3 regions of the Photobacterium sp. WH77 genome follow, and region 1 is predicted to be linked to each of the others. Evidence: predicted binding sites of a transcription regulator. Region 1 holds the regulator's gene; each other region holds the start of a gene.

Region 1 (8,565 bases):
TGAATTTGGTGGCTTCAACCTTGATGAAAGGGGCGTTGGCCAGTTTAGCCAGACGGCGGGCGATTTCGGTTTTACCGACACCGGTCGGCCCTATCATCAGGATGTTTTTCGGGGTCACTTCAACGCGCAGCTCTTCCGGCAGCTGCATGCGACGCCAGCGGTTACGCAGCGCAATAGCCACAGCACGCTTGGCCTTGTCCTGGCCGATAATATGGCGGTTCAGTTCATGAACAATTTCGCGGGGAGTCATTTCAGACATGGGGAATCCTTACTGGGTATCGAGTTCTTCAACAGTCTGGAAGTCATTGGTGTAAACGCAGATATCACCAGCAATGGTCAGCGACTTCTCAGCTATGGTGCGAGCATCCAGCTCGGTGTTTTCCAGCAGCGCCCGGGCTGCGGATAACGCAAAATTACCGCCTGAGCCAATGGCAATCAGGTCGTTTTCCGGCTGAACCACATCACCGTTACCTGTGATGATCAGCGAGGCGGTGGCATCCGCAACGGCCAGTAAGGCTTCCAGGCGGCGCAGGCTACGGTCGGTACGCCAGTCTTTTGCCAGTTCGACCGCGGCTTTCATCAGGTGCCCCTGGTGCATTTCCAGCTTGCGTTCGAAACGCTCAAACAGGGTGAAGGCATCGGCGGTACCGCCGGCGAATCCTGCCAGTACCTGATTGTTGTATAAGCGGCGGACTTTGCGGGCATTGCCCTTCATGACGGTATTGCCCAGTGAGACCTGGCCATCACCGGCGATGACGACTTTTCCATTGCGACGTACAGAGACTATGGTTGTCACGGTATTACCTCTTAGCATCAGTCCGGCTCGTGGGCCGGTATGGGTATAGCCGCAGATCTGGGGATGGTGGTTTCCGATTTCAAGGCAAACGAAACAATCTGCGCGGTGAAGGCCATAAAAAAAGGATGCCTTGGCAGCGTTTTGTCTGCTTCAGCATCCTTAATCAGTGTAGTTAGCCGTTATCAGGTCAGCAAACGACTCAGGCGTCCCAGTACCAGATGGCGCAAGGTTCAATCCCGGCCCGACGCAGCATATTGCGATCACTTTCGGCTTTGCGTTTCTGCGGGTATGGGCCGAGTACTACGCGATACCAGCTGCCTTTTTCACCCTGAGACACTTTGATCTGGCTGGTGAGCCCCTGGAAAGCAATCATGGCTTTGCGCTCCTCCGCCTGCCCTGGCGAGCGGTAAGCGCCACACTGCATCAGATAAGGGCGACCCGGCTTATCCGGTACCTTTTTCGCTTCCACCTGCACTTCTTTATTTTCCAGCTCTTCGATGTAGCGCCATTTTTCTGCCGGTTTAGGCGGTAATTTTTCTTGTTGCTTAGGCGCAGTCACAGGCTTGGTGTCGACTTTGGTGCTGGTTTCCTGCTTGGGTTTGGCGGCAGGTGCAGGCGGCGTTTTGTCTTTGACTGTGACCGGCGGCGGCTTAACCGGGGTCGCATGGGGTGCTGCAGGCTTGGGTGACGAAGACAGAAAATATAAGCCATAGCCGAGGGCAATAACCAGGCACAGGGCGATCAGTGCCCATTTTACCGGGAACTGGCCACTGGGTTTGCTGCTGCGGGAAGGCGTTCTTCTGGCGGGCTTTTTCGCGGCCCGGCCTCGCTTGACGTAATCTTTGGTTGCCACAATGTCTTGATGATTGTTGGACTAATGGTCTGACATGGTACAAAGAAGTGTCCACACTGGCTAGTGTCGGGAAGCCTGTACCTGCCACAGAGGCAGAGCTTCCCGATCATTCTGTGACCTTTTGCTCAAAGTGGTGATTTTTTCAGCTCAGGTCGCGGTGGCTATTGCGGCTTGGTTGGCGGCGGCGCGGCACTTTCCCGGATGACCAGCTTGGCATCCAGCAGGCGCGAACCGGCAGCTATGTCCTTACCTTGCAGTATGTCCAGCAGCATCAGCATCGACTGACGGCCAATTTCATAGCGTGGCTGCGACACTGTGGTCAGCGGCGGATCGCAGTATTCGGCGAACTGGATATCATCAAACCCTACGATAGACAGATCCTGAGGGACATTGATCCCTAATCGCTTGGCTTGCTGCATGGCGCCGATGGCCATGACATCGTTGTGGCACAGCAGGGCGGTCGGTGGCTCCGGCAGCGATAACAGGGTGGTCACAGCGCGGGCACCGCCGGCAAAGGTGAAATCACTTTTTACCGTGTAAGCCGGATTCAGTTCTGTGCCGGCACGGCGCAGGGCCTGCTGATAACCCTGAGAGCGGAACTGGCAGAGCATGGCACTGTCGGGACCTGTGATTTGGGCAATGTGTTTGTGGCCCATCTGGGTCAGGTAGTTCACGGCTTCAAATGCTGCGGTCAGGTTATCAATGTGGACGGTCGGCAGCTCCAGCTCAGGGGCAAACTCACAGGCCATCACCATAGGAGGCAGGTTTTTCTGTTCCGGTTTGCTGATATCAAAGGGTAAATCCGTGCCCAGCAGTAACATGCCGTCTGCCTGCTTGGTGAACACCAGATTCACGAATGAGTTCTCCCGGCTTTTCTGCTGGCCGCTGTCGCCCAGCAGTACCAGGTAGCCATATTCCATCGCCGCTTCTTCAATCCCCCGGATAATTTCCGTGAAATAGGGATCGCAGATGTCGGGGACGATAGCGACAATGGTTTTGGATTCATTGCGCCTAAGGTTACGAGCCAGGGAATTCGGGGAATAGCCAGCATCCATGACAGCCTGTTCGACTTTTTTACGGGTCGAGGCTGACACTTTTTCCGGGTTCATCAGAGCGCGCGACACAGTCGCGGTAGAGACTCCGGCTAGCTGGGCAACATCCTTCATTGTCGCCATAAATAGTTCCTCTCTAAGACATTTCTCTCAATAATGCTGGAGGATCGCAGCCAAATCGGTGCAGAAACCTGGTCCAACAAGCCTGTTATTGTAGGCGCTTTATGCGGGTTTAAACATGTGCCAAATAGCATAAATTACATTGGGCTTGTGATCCAAATCGCATTAATTATCTTATCTTCAGCTTAAATCCTGAGGTTCGACGTCTAGCGACCAGCGCACTTTCCGCGCCAATGGCAGCAAGTTAATGGCAGGACGGGCCACAGACAGCAGAGTTTGCAGGGTTTTCCTGTCGGGCGCCTGCAGCAGTAACTGCCACCGGTAGCGACCGGCGCGGCGGGAGAGAGGCGCCGGATTGGGGCCCAGCACCAGAGTGTGAGCCTCAAACAGCGGGCTGGCCTCCAGAATGCCGCGCATCTGATGCAGAAACTGCTCGGCCAGCTCACTTTGCGCTGCTTCGGCTCTGAACAGTGCCAGATAAGTAAAAGGCGGCAACATGGCCTGACGGCGTTCTGTCAGCGCCTGAACAGCAAAGTGGTCGTACCCTTTGTAGAGCAGGGCCTGAAGCAGGCTGTGTTCCGGATGGTGGGTTTGCAGCAGCACTTCACCCGGTTTACTGGCGCGGCCAGCACGGCCTGCGACCTGGATGAACAGCTGTGCCAGCCGCTCCGCAGCCCGAAAGTCATTACTGAACAGGGCGCTGTCGACATCGACCAGCGCTACCAGGGTCACATCCGGAAAGTGGTGACCTTTGGCCAGCATCTGGGTGCCGATCAGGATCTGGTACTCCTTGTTTCTGACCGCCTCAAGGTAATTGTCCAGGCTGCCTTTGCGGCGGGTACTGTCGCGATCAATGCGCACGGTACGGAACTCAGGAAACAAGCTGGCGAGCTGGTGTTCAAGCTGCTCGGTGCCGACCCCGACGGTCTGGAGCTGAGTCGAGCCGCACTGCTGACACTGGGGCATGACAGGACGCTGGGTCTGGCAATGGTGGCAGCGAAGCTCGCCGGAGTGCTGATGGTAAGTGTAATACGCATCGCATCGCTTACACTCCGCCAGCCAGCCACATTCGTGGCACATCAGCGCCGGCGCGAACCCGCGGCGGTTGAGAAACAGCATCACCTGATTGCCAGCGCTCAGATGCTGGCGCATACGGGCAATCAGCGGTGCGGACAGTCCTGCCTCCAGATGGAGTCCTTTCATGTCCAGTACCCCGTGACGGGCGGCCTGAGCGTTACCGGCGCGGCGGGTCAGATGCAGGTGGTGGTATTTGCCGGTTCTGGCATTGTGCAGGGTTTCCAGTGCCGGCGTGGCTGAACCGAGCACAACCGGAATGTTTTCTTTGCTGGCCCGCAGCACGGCCATGTCTCTGGCGTGATAGCGCAGGCTGTCCTGTTGCTTATAGGACGAGTCATGCTCTTCATCGACAATAATGATGCCGAGATCCGCGAACGGGGTGTACAGGGCAGAGCGGGTACCAATAATGATGCCGGCCTGATTGTCGCGCCCGGCCAGCCAGGCGCTGAGGCGCTCGGTATCATTCAGGCCGGAGTGAATGGTGAACAGCGGCACATTAAAGCGACGCTGAAAACGGTTGATGGTCTGCGGCGTCAGACCAATTTCCGGCACCAGCACCAGGGCCTGTTTACCGGCGGCCAGCACCGGCTCAATCAGGTTGAGATAGACTTCGGTCTTGCCTGAACCCGTCACACCTTCCAGTAAGTAACAGGCATAACCCGGATTGGCATTGATGCTGGCAATCGCCAGTGCCTGCTCTTCGTTGAGGCGGGGCTTCTCTTCGGTGACGGCGAAATCCGTTGGCCAGTGGGCGCTGGACGCTGTGGTGTGAAAACTGTCGACCCAGCCTTTTTCTGCCAGCGTTTTCAGGGTGGCGCTGTTAACCTCCTGGTCGAGTAAGGCATCGTGACTCAGCGCGCCATGGCGCAGCAGCGTCAGCACTTTTGCCTGCCGCGGTGCCCGTTTGAGCGCTGCCAGAGGTTGTTCCTGGCCTTTTTCTGTCAATTGCCAGTAACGAATCTCGGCATTGGCCGGTCTGCCTTTACGTAAGGCCGAAGGCAGGGCATTGGCCAGCGTATCGCCCAAAGGGTACTGGTAGTAGCGGCTGGTCCACTCCAGCAACTGAAACAATGGCGGTTGCCACAGCGGTTCGCTATCGAGAACGGCTTTGAGGGGCTTGAGCTGGTCGCGGGGAAAATCGGACTGCTCCGTCAGGGCAATCACTATCCCGGTCAGCTGCTGACGGCCAAATGGCACCCGTACCCGGCCACCGACCACGGGCCGTTGGCCCGATGGGATCAGGTAGTCGAAGCTTTTGTCCAGCGGAACGGGCAGGGCAACCCTGGCAATGGTGGCAGTCATGGGTATTGGCTGATATCACTTATACTTACAGGTAGATGGCAGTGTACCTTGCACAAGGGGTGAGGCAAAGCAAGACGACACTGCGATTGCAGGTTGATCTGTGTCGGCTGATTGATTATCATACGCCGCCTATTTGTCCAGCGCCTTTGGCCTGGCAGTATTTATTAACCACGTGTGGTGCCCGGCTTTGGATCGGGAGAGCGACACGGCCTTAGCTTAGAGGTTTCCCATGAAACAAGGTATCCACCCAGAATACACAGCTGTAAACGCAAAATGTTCTTGCGGCAACGCTTTTGTTTTTAATTCAACCATGAAAAAAGACATCAGCCTGGATGTGTGTGACAAATGTCACCCATTCTACACTGGTAAGCAGCGTCAAGTGAGCACCGGTGGCCGTATCGACAAATTCAACAAGCGTTTCGGCGCTCTGTCTAGCAAGTAATTGCTTTAAGACACTGTCGAGAAAAGGGACGCATATGCGTCCCTTTTTGCTATTTGCTGTTTCTTCCCGCCTTTAATGACTGATTTATTTGTAGTCATTGACTCCAACCTGTCCACCCCTGCATATCTTCTGGCCTGTCACGGTAATTGTCTTGGTATTACCAGCTTGTGCGAACTAGGATTTTGTGCTGCTATCGAATATGATTGATTGTTCAATACCGAACCGAACAGAACATCCATCCATTCAGGATTCTAATAATTATGTCTGAAGATTTTCGTCAACAAGCACTTCACTATCATGCTTACCCTGTCCCCGGGAAAATTTCGGTTGAACTAAGCAAGCCTGCCAATACAGTAGAAGATCTCGCTCTGGCCTACAGCCCTGGTGTGGCTGAGCCGGTGCGGGAAATCGCCCAGAATGCAGAGAATGTGTATAAGTACACAGGTAAAGGCAACATGGTTGCTGTGATTACCAATGGTACGGCCATTCTTGGCTTGGGTAACCTGGGGCCGTTGGCTTCTAAGCCGGTTATGGAAGGTAAGGCCCTGCTGTTCAAGCGTTTCGCTGGCCTGGATTCGATTGATATCGAAGTGAAACACCGTACCATCGACGAGTTCGTTGATACTGTGGCCAATATCGCCGATACCTTTGGTGGTATTAACCTGGAAGATATCAAAGCCCCCGATTGTTTTGAGATTGAAAAACGCCTGATCGAACGTTGCCAGGTGCCTGTGTTCCATGATGACCAGCACGGTACGGCAATTGTAACGGCAGCCGGTATGCTGAACGCACTGGAACTGCAGGGCAAAGATATCAAAGAAGCAGTGATCATCTGCCTGGGTGCCGGCGCAGCGGCCGTCGCCTGTATGGAACTGTTGATCAAATGCGGCGCGCAGCGTGAAAAAATCTACATGCTGGATCGCAAAGGTGTGATTCACACCCGTCGTGATGACATCAACGAGTATAAGCAACTGTTTGCCAACAACACAGATAAGCGCACCCTGGAAGATGTTATCGAAGGCGCGGATATCTTTGTCGGTGTCTCTGGCCCGGATCTGCTGGCCCCTGAGTCGCTGAAACTGATGGCTGACAAGCCGATCGTGTTTGCCTGTTCAAACCCGGATCCGGAAATTAAACCTGAGCTGGCCCATGCGGTTCGTAATGATCTGATCATGGGAACCGGCCGTTCGGATTATCCGAACCAGGTAAATAACGTCATTTGTTTCCCGTTTATCTTCCGTGGTGCGTTGGATGTGCGTGCCAGCGAGATTAACGATGAAATGAAACTGGCTGCGGTGAACGCTATCCGCGAACTGGCCAAAGAACCGGTACCGGCAGAAGTTGTTAAAGCAGCAGGTGTGGATAAGCTGGAGTTCGGTCCGGACTATATTATCCCTAAACCTATGGATCCGCGTTTGTTGCCACGGGTTGCCAAAGCGGTTGCGGTAGCGGCTGTGGAATCCGGCGTTGCCCGTATCGAAATGCCTGTGGGTTACATGGAAGTGTAATGACATACAGTGTGTGCTTATGATTGAAAAAACCAGCCATATGGCTGGTTTTTTTTTATCTCAAGGCGTTATGTTGATTATTCGTTGATGTCTTCGTACTCAATACCCAGGCTGTCCATGATGGCCTTAGCTTCTGCCGGTAAATCGTCAGGGCGATCTTTGCGGATATCTTCATCCGTTGGCAGTGGCTGGCCGGTGTAGGCATGCAGGAATGCTTCGCACAGCAGTTCACTGTTGGTGGCGTGGCGAAGGTTATTTACCTGACGGCGGGTGCGTTCATCTGTGAGGATTTTCAACACCTTTAATGGGATAGAGACAGTGATTTTCTTGACCTGCTCATTTTTCTTGCCATGTTCCGCATAAGGGCTGATGTACTCACCGTTCCACTTTGCCATTGTTTACCTTCTCAGCGATATAGGGTTTTGAAATATTGTATGGGGGGAATTTTAGCGGCATTTACTGCCACAAGCAAAGACATATAGACGTCTAGAAGTGTTGACGTCTTTTTTAAATCTCGCTAAGGTTGAAGCATCTTACTCTCGTCGGCCTCTGGCCTGGTCCCAGAAACAAGGAAGCAAATTACATGAGTGACAAGAAAACAGCTACTATCGCTGTTCGCAGCGGCATTGAAACCGATCAGCAATTTCGTGCAGTGGTGCCACCTATTTACTTGACCTCAACCTATGGCTTCCCTGAATTAGGGACTTTACCTCAGTACGATTATTCCCGCTCGGGAAATCCCACCCGTAATTTACTGGCAGACACTCTGGCGGAACTGGAAGGCGGAGCGGGTGGTGTGGTGACCAGTTGCGGTACAGCGGCGATTAACCTGCTGGCAACGGCGCAGCTGGGGTCGGATGATCTGGTTGTGGCCCCCCATGACTGCTACGGCGGTACCTACCGCTTGTTCAATACCCGTGCCGGCAAAGGTGACTTCAAGGTGCTTTTTGTCGATCAGGGCAACCCTAAGGCACTGGCTGAAGCACTGGCCAGAAAACCTAAACTGGTGTGGGTTGAAACGCCGTCCAACCCCTTGTTGCGGGTGATTGACGTCGAGCAGCTGTGTTTGCAGGCGCATGACGCGGGAGCGCTGGTGGCGGTGGATAACACTTTCCTCTCGCCGGCGCTGCAGCAGCCTATCGCGCTGGGCGCAGACTTCGTGGTGCATTCCACCACTAAATATATCAATGGGCATTCCGATGTGGTTGGCGGGGTGCTGATTGCGAAAGACAGCGAGCACGCCGAGAACTTGTCCTGGTGGGCCAACTGTATCGGCGCCACCGGCGCGCCCTTTGATGCTTACCTGACCCTGCGCGGCGTACGTACTTTGATGGCACGTATGCGTGTCCATGAAGAAAATTCCGCCCGGCTGCTGGCCTATCTGCAAACCCAGCCGCTGGTGGGTAAGATTTATC
Region 2 (8,565 bases), on a different contig from region 1:
CAGCTGATAGCTGAAAAGCGTAATAAGCATCACCCCTACCACATACCCCGGCAAGGCATAACCGACAAAAATCAGAATTGAAGATCCGGAGTCAAAGCCGCTGCCGTGTTTTAAGGCTTTGTAGTAACCCAGAGGAATAGAGATAAAGTAACTGAGAAAAAAGGTCACACCGCCGTAGAACATGGACACCGGCAGCCTGTCCATAATCATGTCCCAGACAGGTTCGTAGTAACGGGTCGACAATCCGAAGTCCAGATGCAGCATTTTCATCAGCCACTCGGAATAAGCTTCAAATACCGGCTTGTCTAATCCGTAAAACGCATTGAGTTCGGCCAGTTGATCTTCTGACAGTGCATTGCTTTCCCCTGCCATAGAAGGAGACATAGACATACTTTGCTGCGCCTGAATACTGGCCAGCATACGCTCGACCGGTCCGCCCGGCACAAAACGGGTGAGGGCAAAAATAAGAATCGTAATGCCGATAAAAGTGGGGATTACCAGCACCAAACGGCGCAAAAAGTATGAAAGCATGAAGGTAAATGACTCCTGTCATTGTCCGCCTGTTCCTTGGTCTAGTCAGTATAGCAGTTGGTTGAATGTCTAATGATGATCCAAACAGCAGCCTGCTCACTATTTGACAATAAAAACATGAGTTTATATTTACCCCTGTCTCAAAGGGAAAATACTGCCCTGATATTCTGACCCACCTGGCAGACCATCAGAGTGATCACTATTCAGATATAAAAAAACAGACACGTTTTGAGCGTGTCTGTTTTTGTGAACCTTAAAGATGCCGGACAGTTAGTTGCGGGCCGCTAACCAGGCCGGGACATCCGCGACACTGTCGAGCACAACCGATGCCAGTGCCTCCCCTTCTTGAGTGACTGGCTTACCGGTACGCACCAGAATTCTGGTGCCCACGTCAGCCGCTTGCGCCGCTGTCATATCATCGGTTTTATCGCCAATCATCACTGAACGGGCCATATCAATGTTCAGAAAATCGCGGGCTGAAATAAACATGCCTGGCTTGGGCTTGCGGCAATCACAATCTTGCAGATAATCGCCCTTTCCTTCTGTCGGGTGATGCGGGCAGTAATAGATGCCGTCAAATTCAACACCGTTATCGACAAAATTCCAGTCCATCCACTCTGTCAGGGTCAGGAATTCATCTTCGGTATACATGCCTCTGGCAATACCGGCCTGATTGGTCACCAGCACCAGAAGGTAACCCTGCTCTTTCAGTTTCTTGCAGGCGTCAAACACCCCTTCGATATATTCAAAATCGTCAACAGTATGGACATAGCCGTGATCAACGTTAATGACGCCGTCACGATCAATAAACACAGCAGGCTTAGCCAAGCGATCACCTAAAGATAGAAATCAAATTCGCTAAATTATGGCATGGCTGACACACGGAATCATCTCTTTATCCTCAGGCAGACTGGCTGACACTTTTCCGGCTAAATCGCAGTGTTTTTTGATTTAGCCGTCTAGACGTAAAAATATCTATTGACTTAGCCATCTAGACACCCTAGCATCCACAACAGATGACACGGAAAAATTGCGATAACACAAGAAGATGACAAGGTCTATCGCTTAAACTACACACAAAAACACTAATACAGGCGAAATTACGACCATAAAGCTATGCTGGTTTACAACACAGCAAGCAAGTTAAAAAAGCAGTAGCAGGACACAGCATGATAGAGATCAACAGGGTCAATAAAACCTTCAAAGTCGGGGATAAAGACATCCACGCCTTACGCGATATCAACCTCAGCATTGAGCAAGGCACAATTTTTGGTGTCATCGGTGCGTCCGGTGCGGGAAAAAGTACCCTGATACGTTGCGTTAACTTGCTTGAGAAGCCAACCTCAGGACACATCATTGTTGATGGTATCGATCTCACTCAGCTCTCTAATCAGGAATTAACGCTGGCTCGCCGTAAAATCGGCATGATTTTCCAGCACTTCAATCTGTTATCGTCCCGCACCGTTTTCGACAATGTCGCGCTGCCGCTGGAACTGGCTGGCACGGATAAAGCGGAAGTCAAACGCAAAGTAACCGAATTGCTCAATCTGGTTGGTTTAGCTGACAAACATCAGTCCTACCCGTCAAACCTCAGCGGCGGACAAAAACAACGGGTGGCTATTGCCCGTGCCCTGGCCTCTGATCCTAAAGTCCTGTTGTGTGACGAAGCCACCAGCGCACTGGATCCGGCCACCACCCAGTCCATTCTTGAGTTACTGAAAGAAATCAATAATAAGCTGAACCTGACCATTTTGCTGATCACCCATGAAATGAACGTGGTGAAAAGCATCTGTTCAGAAGTAGCCATCATAGGCAACGGCGAGCTGGTCGAGAAAGGTCCGGTGGGTGATATCTTTGCCCATCCGAAAACAGAACTGGCACGTGAATTTATCCGTTCTACCTTAGATCTGTCGATACCGGAAGATTATAAAGCGCGCCTGGAAACAGAGCGTACAGAGACTAACTACCCTCTGATACGGCTGGAATTCACCGGCGCTTCCGTGGATGCGCCACTGCTCAGTCAGGCATCGCGGCAGTTCGGTATTGATGCCAACATTCTGAGTGCCGACATGGACTATGCCGGCGGTGTGAAGTTCGGCCTGATGCTGGCGGAATTTTTTGGCTCTGAAGAAGCGACACAACAAGCCATCGCTTTCCTTCGCGAACACAAAGTAAATGTAGAGGTGCTGGGTTATGTTGCTTGATTCTATCGCCACCTGGTGGCAAACCAACGAACGCCTGATTGGTCTGCTGACGGACGCTTTAGGCGAAACACTGATGATGGTCTTCGCTTCCGGCCTGATTGGTTTCGCCATCGGCATTCCTGTGGGTGTCGCTCTGCACCTGACCAAGCCCAACGGCCTGCTGGCCAACCCGGGCTTTAATAAAGTGCTGGGTGGTGTGGTTAATATCGGCCGCTCCATCCCGTTCATTATTCTGCTGGTGGCCATTATTCCATTCACCCGCTTTGTGGTGGGCAGTTCCATCGGTACTGCGGCGGCCATTGTGCCACTGACAGTCGGCGCAATTCCCTTTATCGCCCGTCTGGTGGAAGGTGCACTGCTCGAAGTACCCAGCGGTCTGGTTGAAGCCGCGCAAGCTATGGGTGCCACGCCAGTGCAAATCATTCGCAAGGTACTGCTGCCGGAAGCGCTGCCGGGCATTATTAATGCCGTCACCATTACTCTGGTCACTCTGGTCAGCTACTCGGCCATGGCAGGTACAGTCGGCGGCGGCGGTTTAGGTGATGTCGGTATCCGCTATGGTTATCAGCGCTTTGACGGCACAGTCATGATGATCACTGTGATCATGCTGGTCGTGTTAGTACAGCTGATCCAGTCCGCCGGGGATCATCTGGTCCGCCGCGTCGACCACAGATAAGTTTGACGGGAACACAACAGAAAACTCACATCCGCCGGACATGGCTTGCCGGCGAAACCGATAAGTTACAGAAATACAACGACAACAAAGTACAGGGATTCCCTGAACAATAGGAGAAGTACAATGGCTCTGAATATTAAACATTTCTTTGCAGTCGCGGGTCTGGCGTCAGCTCTGGCACTGACTGGCTGTGGCGAAAAACAGGAATCTACCGCTGCTGCTGACAACAGCAAAATCAAAGTGGGTGTGATGGCCGGTGCAGAAGCGCAGGTAGCTGAAGTGGCCGCCAAAGAAGCCAAAGACAAGTATGGTCTGGACGTTGAGCTGATCACTTTCACCGACTATGTGTCACCTAACGCGGCGCTGGAAGAAGGCTCGATCGACGTTAACGCCTTCCAGCATAAACCTTATCTGGATCAGCAAATTAAAGACCGTGGCTACAAGTTCGCGATTGCCGGTAACACCTTTGTCTACCCGATTGCAGCCTACTCAAGCAAAATCGCTTCTATCGATGAGCTGCAAGACGGTGATCAGATCGCAGTGCCAAACGATCCAACCAACCTGGGCCGCTCGCTGCTGTTGCTGCAGCAACAAGGTCTGATCAAACTTAAAGACGGCGCAGGCCTGACAGCCACTGTGCTGGATATCGTTGAAAATCCAAAGAACCTGGACATCGTTGAACTGGAAGCACCGCAACTGCCGCGCTCTCTGGATGACGTCAAACTGGCCATTATCAACAACACCTACGCCAGCACTATCGACTTGTCTCCGGATCATGACGGTATCTTTGTGGAAGACAAAGAATCACCTTATGTGAACCTGATTGTTGCCCGTGAAGATAACGTGAATGCCGAAAACGTGCAGACCTTTATCAAGGCATATCAGTCTGATGCGGTGAACGATGCAGCGATGGAGATCTTCAAAGGCGGCATTGTCAAAGGCTGGTAAGCCATCGCCTCACAACACCTTGCCGATAAAAGTTCAAAAGCCCCTGCAAAGGGGCTTTTGTTGTTCTGGATGGGGAACAATGATCTGATCAGACAGCTCGGTCGTTTACTTCTTCTTTTTCACCGTACCCTGCACGGCTTTAAAGCGTGGATTGGATTTGCAAATTACGTAAATGCGGCCACGTCGCTTGACCACCTGGCAATCTCTATGGCGCAGCTTGGCGCTTTTGAGTGAGCTTAATACCTTCATTGTGCTTCCTTATTTCCAAACGCCGCAAAACGGCGGTTAAAGTTTGCCATCCGGCCTTCTGTCTTAATCACCCGCTGCTTGCCGGTGTAGAAAGGGTGCGATTCAGACGACACGTCCAGCAAGAAGTAGGGGTACTCCTTGCCGTCCTGCCATGTGATGGTTTTATCTGTCTTCAGTGTCGAGCCGACAACGAAATATTTATCTACGCTAGTGTCGTGAAACACCACTTTACGGTACTCGGGATGGATACCTGGTTTCATCATGCCTCCTCGCATTAAATGTTATAGTATAACATAACACTTAATACGCTTTTCCCACAACAAGATTTTCAGCAACACCACATTGAGATGTGCTAAGGTCTGGCAGATATGATCTGCAGCGACATGCACGAATGACAGAGAAAATGACTTTTCAGATTGAGCCAATTGGTGTCATCCACTCCCCTTACAAAGAGAAATTCGCCGTTCCCCGTCAGCCCGGCCTGGTACCCAGTGCCAGAGCAACCCTGGTGCTTTGCGGCGATGCGAACACGCCGGAATCGATCAGAGGCATAGAACAGTTCAGCCATTTGTGGCTGCTGTTTTTATTTGATCAGAACCTGGCGGCGGGCTGGCGCCCTACCGTGAGACCGCCCAGACTAGGCGGTAATGACCGCATCGGCGTCTTTGCCAGCCGGGCCACTTTTCGCCCTAACGGTATAGGGATGTCAGCGATCAAGCTGAACGGCGTGCGGCATGAAAAAGGTCAGGTGCTGTTGGATTTGGCCGGTGTGGATTTGGTTGACGGTACGCCTGTCATTGACATAAAACCCTATATTCCCTATTCCGACAGTGTGCCGGATGCCAGTGGCGGCTTTGCGGCAGAGATACCTGAACTGCTTCCCGTCGAGTTTACCCCTGCTGCACTGGCCCAGCTCGATGGCGAAGACGCAGCCTATCAACAAGCGGTGATTGAAGAAGTACTGGCGCAGGATCCCCGCCCGGCCTATAAGAAAGGGAAAACGGATGACAAGCGCTATGCCGTACTATTGTTTGACTACAACGTACTGTTTCGGTTTGAAGGCCATAAAGTCCTGGTCGAACAAATAGTCGCCTCCGGGCAAGCTGACCTTACAGACTATACTTAACCTGTTTTCCGGTGACTGAAGTCACCGGACAGCCAATAAGCCTCGGGTTCCCTTTGGCGAAAGGCAGATACGCTGCTAATATACTGCTCTCAATATTAATCCTCATAATTACCAACGGATACCATCAATGCGTACCAGTAAATATCTTCTTTCTACCCTGAAGGAGACTCCAAACGACGCAGAAGTCATCAGCCACCAGCTGATGCTACGTGCAGGTATGATCCGTAAGCTGGCCTCAGGTTTGTACACCTGGCTGCCTACAGGTCTGCGTGTCCTGCGTAAGGTCGAAACCATTGTTCGCGAAGAAATGAACAATGCCGGTGCAGTCGAAACACTGATGCCTGTGGTTCAGCCGTCTGAACTGTGGCTGGAAACAGGCCGCTGGGACAAATTCGGTCCTGAGCTGCTGCGAATTGCTGACCGCCATGACCGACCGTTTGTACTGGGCCCGACGCACGAAGAAGTGATCACTGACATCGTGCGTAATGAGGTGAAATCCTACAAGCAGTTGCCACTGAACCTGTACCAGATCCAGACCAAGTTCCGTGATGAAGTTCGTCCCCGTTTCGGTGTGATGCGCTCACGTGAATTCATCATGAAGGATGCCTACTCCTTCCACCTGGATAAAGACAGCCTGCAAGACACCTATAACGACATGTACCGTGCTTACAGCAACGTCTTCAGTCGCATGGGTCTGGATTTCCGTGCCGTGCTGGCAGATACCGGTTCTATCGGCGGCAGCGGCTCGCACGAGTTCCACGTTCTGGCCGAAAGTGGCGAAGATCTGATTGCCTTCTCTACCGAGTCGGAATACGCCGCCAACATCGAAAAAGCCGAAGCGCTGGCGCCTGCCATCGAGCGTGCAGAGCCGGCAGAGGAGATGAAGCTGGTTGATACACCAAATGCTAAAACCATCGCTGAGCTGGTTGAGCAATTTGGCCTGCCGGTTGAAAAAAACGTTAAAACACTGTTCGTGAAAGCGTCTGAAGAGTCAGACGCAGAGTTAATCGCTCTGATCGTACGTGGCGATCACGAACTCAACGAAGTGAAAGCAGAAAACCTGGATTGTGTTGCCAAACCACTGGAGTTTGCGACAGAAGAAGAAATCCGCGCCGTTGTGAATGCCGGCCCGGGCTCACTGGGACCTGTCAATCTGCCTGCCACTTTCATTGTTGATCGCAGCGTTGCCGTGATGAGCGACTTCGGTGCCGGTGCCAACATTGACGGCAAACACTACTTTGGCATCAACTGGGGCCGTGACGTAGAGCTGGGTCGTGTCGAAGATATTCGCAATGTGATTGAAGGTGACCCAAGCCCATGCGGTAAAGGGACTATCTTGCTCAAACGCGGTATCGAAGTGGGCCATATTTTCCAACTGGGAACTAACTACTCTTCATCCATGAACGCCACTGTACTGGATGCCAACGGCAAGCAGGCCGTAATGGAAATGGGTTGTTACGGCATTGGCTGTACCCGAGTGGTCGCAGCGGCTATCGAACAGAATAACGATGAGAACGGTATTATCTGGCCGGATGCCATTGCGCCGTTCCAGGTGGCCATTGTGCCGATGAACATGCACAAATCAGAAGAAGTTCAGCAGGCTGCTGAAGCACTGTATACAGATCTGACGGCTGCCGGTATCGAGGTACTGTTTGATGATCGTAAAGAACGTCCTGGCGTCATGTTTGCCGATATGGAACTGATCGGTGTGCCACATACTGTGGTGATCGGCGATCGCAGCCTGAAAAACGGTGAAGTGGAATACAAAGACCGCCGCACAGGTACGAAAGAGCCTGTGGCCGCCGGCAGCATTGCAAACTTCATTAAGCAAAAGCTGGCTTAAGCCTTTGCTGACCCGTAATATTAAAAAAAGCCTCCGGACGGAGGCTTTTTTGTGTCTGTGCCACATATACTCAGTTTAAATTACAAATAAACTGAGTATTATCACTAGACTAGACGCCACCAGTGTCTGTCGCATCTGTTTAGTATCTTGAGTGGAACGTTTTGCATGGGCAAGGAAAAGCCAAAAATCAGTCTCTTGCTTTCAGGGGGTGGCGCCAGAGCGGCCTACCAGGTTGGCGTACTGAAAGCGATTTCTGAGTGGTATCCCCGTAACCATCACAGCCCTTTTGTTATCTACAGTGGTACCTCTGCCGGTGCCATTAACGCTACTGCGATTGCCTGTTATGCATCCTGTTTTCGATTAGGAGTAAAAAAGCTGGAATGGATCTGGGCACGCCTGCACAGCAGACGGGTGTTCCGTTCTAGTGGTTGGGGCATCACCCAGCATTTATCACATCAACTGCTGGCAAGGCTGCGGGCAGAACATCACCCCAGGCCGCCGTTCGGGTTACTGGACAATCGGCCACTGCGCCTGTTGCTGAACCAGGTCAATAATTACGGCCGGCTGGAACAGCAGATCCTGGCAGGTAATCTGCACGGCATTTCCATCACAGCCTCCAGCTATAAAAGCGGGAAAACCGTCAGCTTTTTTCAGGGCCAGCAGAGTATTACGCCCTGGACCTATTCGAAATCCAAAGGACGCCGTTCACTGATCACCACAGAGCACCTGCTGGCCTCATCGGCCATCCCTTTTGTCTTCCCGGCCAGCCGGATTGGACAGGCATACTATGGCGACGGATCAATTCACCAACTGACGCCACTGCGTCCTTCGATGAAAATGGGCGCAGATAAGATTCTGATCATTGATTTGATCAATCAAAGATTACGGCCGCAAGATCCCACTCAGGCCCCTGGCGTAGGCATGTTGACAGGCCATCTGATGGATACCATTTTCAGTGATACCATGGCCGCTGAGCTGGAGCATCTGG
Region 3 (6,080 bases), on a different contig from region 1:
GTTACCGGCAACTGATATTCTTCGTAGTGAGAATATCTTCGTCATGTCTGCAAAACGCGCTGCCAGTCAGGAAATTCGCCCGCTGAAGGTATTGTTGCTTAATCTGATGCCGAAAAAAATTGAAACTGAAACTCAGTTTCTCCGTCTGTTATCAAACAGCCCTCTGCAGGTTGATGTTGAGTTACTGCGGATTGATAACCGCCCGACGAAAAATACGCCAACGGAGCATTTGGATACGTTCTACCGGCAATTCGAAATGGTGAAGCACAGAAATTTCGATGGTTTGATTGTGACAGGTGCTCCGCTGGGCTTAGTGCAGTTTGAAGATGTGCTGTACTGGGAAGAAATCCAGGCCATTCTGACCTGGGCGAAAGGGCACGTGACTTCGACCATGTATGTGTGCTGGGCCGCTCAGGCTGGGCTTAAGCTGATGTACGATTTACCTAAGCGTACCCGCAAAGAGAAATTATCAGGTATCTACACCCATAGGGTCCACAATCCCCATCATCCTCTTCTGAGAGGTTTTGACGATACCTTTTGGGCTCCCCACTCGCGCTATGCCGACTTCTCGCCTGAGTTTTTATCGGAGCACACTGATCTGGACATTCTGGCCACCTCAGATCAGGCAGGAGTGTATTTAGCCGCCACCAAAGATAAGCGTAATGTCTTCGTGACAGGACATCCTGAATACGATGCCCATACATTACATAATGAATATATGCGTGATCTGGGAGAGGGGATGGAGCCCAAAATCCCAGTAAATTACTATCAGGATAATGATCCGGATAAACCGCCTGTTGCGAGTTGGCGCAGTCATGGCCATTTGTTATTTGCCAACTGGCTGAACTATTGCGTCTATCAGCAAACGCCTTATGATTTGGATCACTTCTCGGAAGATAAATTCACCAAGGACGACTGATTGACGTTGCCCTCACAAATAAAAAGACCTGCCAAAGCAGGTCTTTTTCATCGTCAGTATTCAGGATTTGGGATCGGTTTCCGGTTGTTGGTGAGCATGAGCGGTTTGTTTGTTCTCTTTCGCTTTCTTCGCTTCCCAGGCTTTAGCTTTTTCGATCATAGGTGTAATGGTAGAGCCCTGGATCAGGATAGAGAACACCACGACTGAATAGGTCATCACCAGAATTATCTCTTTCACATCAATATTTTTCTCCGGAATAACGATAACACCGGCAGGGATCGCCATCGCCATCGCCAGAGCAAGACCACCGCGCAAGCCACCCCAAGTGAGGATCTTCACCGACTCGGGATTGTATTGGCGAAAACGTTTAAAGCCAAGATACGACAGCTTCACACTCAGGTAGCGCGCCAGTAGCACCAGCGGCACAGCTATCACCATCAGTGTCCAGTCTTCCTCATGGAAGCTGAAAGACAGCATGCTCATACCAATCAGCAGGAAGAGTACACCGTTCAGGAATTCATCAACCAACTCCCAGAAGTGATCCAGATGGTCTTCACTCTCTTTAGAAAAGCCGATATAACGGGTCCAGTTGCCTATCATGATACCGGAGACCACCATAGCTAGCGGCCCGGACACATGAATAACATCGGCAAAAGCATAACCAGCCGTTGGGATTCCCAGAGTCAGCAGAAGTTCCATGGAGTGATCGTCTGTCGAACTGATCAGATAATGGAACAGCAGGCCGAGAACAAAACCATAGGTTATGCCACCAATGGCTTCCTGCAGGAAAAGATGGCCAACACCCAGCACAGTAGGTGCTTCATCACCAAAGGCGATGGTAAACAAAGTGACGAAGATGACCAGGCCAAATCCATCGTTAAACAGCGACTCACCTTCAATTTGTGTGGAGATGCGGCGCGGCGCGTGCAGTTTTTTTACTATCGCCAGCACGGCTATCGGGTCCGTCGGTGAAATTAATGCGCCGAACAGCAGGCAGTAAATCAGGTCTAACTGGATTCCCAGCATCTGGCATATCCACCAAAGGCTGCCACCGATGAAGAATGTGGAAAACAGTGTGGCCCCCAGAGCCAGAATGGTGATTTCCCATTTTTGATCTTCGAGATGTGGCAGCTTGATCCCTAAACCGCCAGCAAAAAGTAAGAAGCCTAAAATGCCTTTTAGCAGAAAGCTTTCGAAATCGATCTGACCCAGCTGTTCCGCAGCAATTTCTTCGAGGTGAAACCAGCCGTTGTGGCCTGCGATCACAATTCCGAGCGATAAAATAATAGCACCGGCTGTGATGGCGATAGTGGTTTGCATCTTACCTATTTTGTGGTTAATAAAGGCAATAACCATCGCAGCGGCGGCGAGAAAACAGAGGGTACTGTATACCGACATCCTTGATCCTCATCTGTTGTTAAAGTGTTAAGCAAAAATTGTGACAAAATATAAATGCTCGGGCCTCTGATAGCCATAAAAACTTTAGGCTTACGCTTGGATAATAAGTTTCCGCAAACGATATATGGACGTCTAGATTTCCAATCAGGCTGTGATAGGATGTTAGCAGCTGATAGGTTTAAGTGTAAGGAAGTAAGCAGTGTCGAAGGGTACGGATTTATTACAAAAGCGACTTAAGGAACAGATCCTCATCATAGATGGGGGCATGGGCACCATGATCCAGAGCTACAAGCTGGATGAAGAGGATTACCGTGGTGAACGTTTTTCTGATTGGCATTCGGATCTTAAAGGCAATAACGATCTGCTGGTACTCTCCCAGCCGCAACTGATTAAGGATATTCACTCCGCTTATCTTGAAGCCGGCGCTGATATTCTTGAGACCAACACTTTCAACTCAACGACTATTGCCATGGCTGACTATGACATGGAGAGTCTGAGTGCCGAGATTAATTTCGAAGCGGCAAAGCTGGCTCGTCAGGCGGCTGATGAGTGGACGGCGAAAACACCGGACAAACCACGATTTGTAGCTGGTGTTCTCGGTCCGACTAACCGTACCTGTTCGATATCACCGGATGTGAACGATCCCGGTTTCAGGAACGTGTCGTTTGATCTGCTGGTAGCAGCGTATTCCGAATCAACCCGCGCCCTGATAGCTGGCGGGTCCGATATCATCCTGATTGAAACTATTTTTGATACCCTGAATGCCAAAGCCTGTGCGTTTGCCGTGGATAAGGTCTTTGAAGAGCTGGGCGTGACTTTGCCTGTTATGATTTCAGGCACAATCACCGATGCCTCCGGCCGCACCTTATCAGGACAAACCACTGAAGCTTTTTACAATTCTCTGCGACACGTCAAACCTATTTCATTTGGCCTTAACTGTGCATTGGGTCCGGATGAGCTGCGTCAGTATGTGGAAGAATTATCACGTATTTCTGAGTGTGCGGTATCAGCGCACCCGAATGCCGGTCTGCCAAACGCATTCGGCGAGTATGACCTTGAAGCGACAGAAATGGCTGAGCATATCAAAGAATGGGCGGAGTCCGGCTTTCTGAACCTGGTGGGCGGTTGTTGTGGCACCACGCCAGAGCATATTCGTGAAATGGCCCGGGTGACGGAGAATGTAGCGCCACGTCCATTGCCTGAGATTCCTGTGGCCTGCCGTTTATCAGGGCTTGAGCCGCTAACCATTGAAAAAGACACTTTATTTGTCAATGTCGGTGAGCGGACCAATGTGACAGGTTCAGCCCGTTTCCGTAGGTTAATCAAAGAAGAGCTTTATGACGAAGCGCTGGAAGTGGCACGTCAGCAGGTGGAAGCCGGTGCTCAGATCATCGATATCAATATGGATGAAGGCATGCTGGATGCCGAAGCTGCCATGGTGCGCTTTCTGAACCTGTGTGCCTCTGAGCCTGAAATCTCCCGTGTCCCCATTATGATTGACTCATCCAAGTGGGAAATACTGGAAGCTGGCCTTAAGTGTGTGCAGGGTAAGCCAATTGTTAACTCAATATCTCTCAAAGAAGGTAAAGAGAGGTTTGTTGAACAGGCGAAACTGATTCGCCGCTATGGCGCAGCCGTGATTGTGATGGCGTTTGATGAAGTGGGTCAGGCCGATACCCGTGAGCGTAAGATAGAGATCTGTACCAATGCCTATCGCATTCTGGTTGATGAGGTGGGCTACCCGCCGGAAGATATCATTTTTGACCCGAACATTTTCGCAGTAGCTACCGGGATTGATGAGCACAATAACTACGCGGTTGATTTCATTGAAGCTGTAGGAGACATCAAGCGCACTCTGCCACATGCGATGGTGTCGGGTGGTGTTTCGAATGTGTCTTTCTCGTTCCGTGGTAATGATCCTGTGCGGGAAGCGATTCATGCCGTATTCCTGTATCACTGTTTTAAAAATGGCATGGATATGGGCATTGTGAATGCCGGTCAGCTGGCCATTTACGATGACCTGGCAGACGAGTTACGCGAAGCCGTTGAAGACGTTGTATTGAATCGCCGGGATGACTCTACCGAGCGCTTGCTGGATCTTGCGGATAAGTACCGGGGCAGCGGCGAAGCGGTAGAAGATAAAACAGCCGCTGAATGGCGCGGCTGGCCGGTCGATAAACGCCTGTCCCATGCGCTGGTCAAAGGGATCACTGAGTTTATTGTTGAAGATACCGAAGAAGCCCGTCAGAACGCGGAAAAACCGTTAGAGGTGATTGAAGGGCCTTTGATGGCAGGTATGAACATAGTCGGTGATCTGTTCGGTGAAGGTAAAATGTTCTTGCCTCAGGTGGTGAAATCAGCTCGGGTGATGAAACAGGCCGTCGCTTATCTCGAACCTTACATCAATGCCGAGAAGCAAGTCGGACGCACTAACGGCAAAATACTGCTCGCCACGGTGAAAGGCGATGTGCACGATATCGGTAAAAATATTGTCGGAGTGGTGCTGCAGTGTAATAACTACGAGATCATCGATCTGGGCGTCATGGTGTCTTGCGACAAGATCCTGAAAGTGGCCAAAGAAGAGAAGGTCGATATTATCGGCCTCTCCGGGCTGATCACTCCTTCACTTGATGAAATGGTGCATGTTGCCAAAGAAATGGAGCGCCAGGGCTTTGATCTTCCTTTGCTGATTGGCGGGGCAACAACGTCCAAGGCCCACACGGCAGTCAAAATTGAGCAGAACTACCATGCCCCTGTCGTTTATGTCTCAAACGCCTCGCGTGCTGTAGGGGTATGTTCGGCACTCTTGTCGGATGCCCAGCGGCCAGCGTTTGTTGAGCGCCTTGACAAGGAATACGAGGTAGTGCGGGAGCAACACGCCCGCAAGCGTCCACGAAGTGCTCCTGTCAGCCTGGAAACTGCCCGCGCCAATAAAGTGGCGATTGACTGGAATAGCTACACTCCTCCCGCGCCGAAAAAGCCGGGGATCCACGTGTTCAAGGATTTTGAAATCGCGACATTGCGGCGTTATATCGACTGGACGCCCTTCTTTATGACCTGGTCGCTGAGTGGTAAATATCCCACCATTTTGCGCCACGAAGTAGTGGGTCAGGAAGCCCTGCGCCTATTTGATGATGCCAATCAGCTGCTGGATGAGATCGAAGCCAGCGGCATGATAAAGGCCAATGGTGTCTGTGGCTTATTCCCGGCCAATAATATTGGTGATGATATCGAAGTCTACACCGATGAGACCCGAGCCCAGGTACTGACAACCTTACGCGGACTGCGCCAGCAGACAGAGAAACCCAAAGGGCCGAATTACTGTCTGTCGGATTACATTGCCCCGAAAGAAAGCGGTAAAGCTGACTGGATTGGTGCCTTTGCGGTAACCGGCGGAATCGGTGAATATGAGATTGCCGATCAGTTCAAAGCCAAAGGCGATGATTACAACGCGATTATGATTCAAGCGGTGGCAGATCGTCTTGCTGAAGCCTTTGCGGAATTCATGCATGAGACTGTCCGTAAGGAGATCTGGGGCTATGCACCGGACGAGAACCTGAGTAACGAAGATCTGATCCGTGAGAAATACCAGGGTATCCGGCCAGCGCCAGGCTATCCGGCTTGTCCGGAACACACAGAGAAAGGCGAGATCTGGACATTGTTGGATGCGGAGGCCAATACCGGCATGATTCTGACAGAAAGCTACGCCATGTGGCCGGGGGCGGCCGTATCAGGCTGGTACTTCTCACATCCGGAATCGCGC

Evidence for each region. The regulator MetJ, encoded in region 1, represses methionine synthesis genes. The targets are predictions, from matches to a motif close to TTAGACNTNTANANGTCTAA.
Region 2: a site for MetJ is predicted at 1,483-1,502, ahead of metN (methionine ABC transporter ATP-binding protein MetN). Genes of this name have one in related genera too.
Region 3: a site for MetJ is predicted at 2,442-2,461, ahead of metH (methionine synthase). Genes of this name have one in related genera too.

The regions. Positions count from the first base shown of each region.
Region 1 covers NZ_JAKLTE010000007.1:59,594-68,158, reverse strand. Annotated here, with positions in the region: gene hslU (HslU--HslV peptidase ATPase subunit) at 1-259, opposite strand, end outside; gene hslV (ATP-dependent protease subunit HslV) at 269-796, opposite strand; gene L6J37_RS09590 (SPOR domain-containing protein) at 996-1,649, opposite strand; gene cytR (DNA-binding transcriptional regulator CytR) at 1,811-2,824, opposite strand; gene priA (primosomal protein N') at 3,002-5,200, opposite strand; gene rpmE (50S ribosomal protein L31) at 5,430-5,642, shown strand; gene L6J37_RS09570 (malic enzyme-like NAD(P)-binding protein) at 5,903-7,150, shown strand; gene metJ (met regulon transcriptional regulator MetJ) at 7,228-7,545, opposite strand; gene L6J37_RS09560 (O-succinylhomoserine (thiol)-lyase) at 7,734-8,565, shown strand, end outside.
Region 2 covers NZ_JAKLTE010000023.1:5,462-14,026, forward strand. Annotated here, with positions in the region: gene L6J37_RS18245 (ABC transporter permease subunit) at 1-531, opposite strand, end outside; gene gmhB (D-glycero-beta-D-manno-heptose 1,7-bisphosphate 7-phosphatase) at 802-1,359, opposite strand; gene metN (methionine ABC transporter ATP-binding protein MetN) at 1,701-2,735, shown strand; gene L6J37_RS18260 (methionine ABC transporter permease) at 2,725-3,411, shown strand; gene L6J37_RS18265 (MetQ/NlpA family lipoprotein) at 3,535-4,359, shown strand; gene ykgO (type B 50S ribosomal protein L36) at 4,465-4,608, opposite strand; gene L6J37_RS18275 (type B 50S ribosomal protein L31) at 4,605-4,868, opposite strand; gene tsaA (tRNA (N6-threonylcarbamoyladenosine(37)-N6)-methyltransferase TrmO) at 5,012-5,734, shown strand; gene L6J37_RS18285 (proline--tRNA ligase) at 5,862-7,577, shown strand; gene L6J37_RS18290 (patatin-like phospholipase family protein) at 7,743-8,565, shown strand, end outside.
Region 3 covers NZ_JAKLTE010000005.1:576-6,655, forward strand. Annotated here, with positions in the region: gene metA (homoserine O-acetyltransferase MetA) at 1-919, shown strand, start outside; gene L6J37_RS06450 (cation:proton antiporter) at 980-2,317, opposite strand; gene metH (methionine synthase) at 2,517-6,080, shown strand, end outside.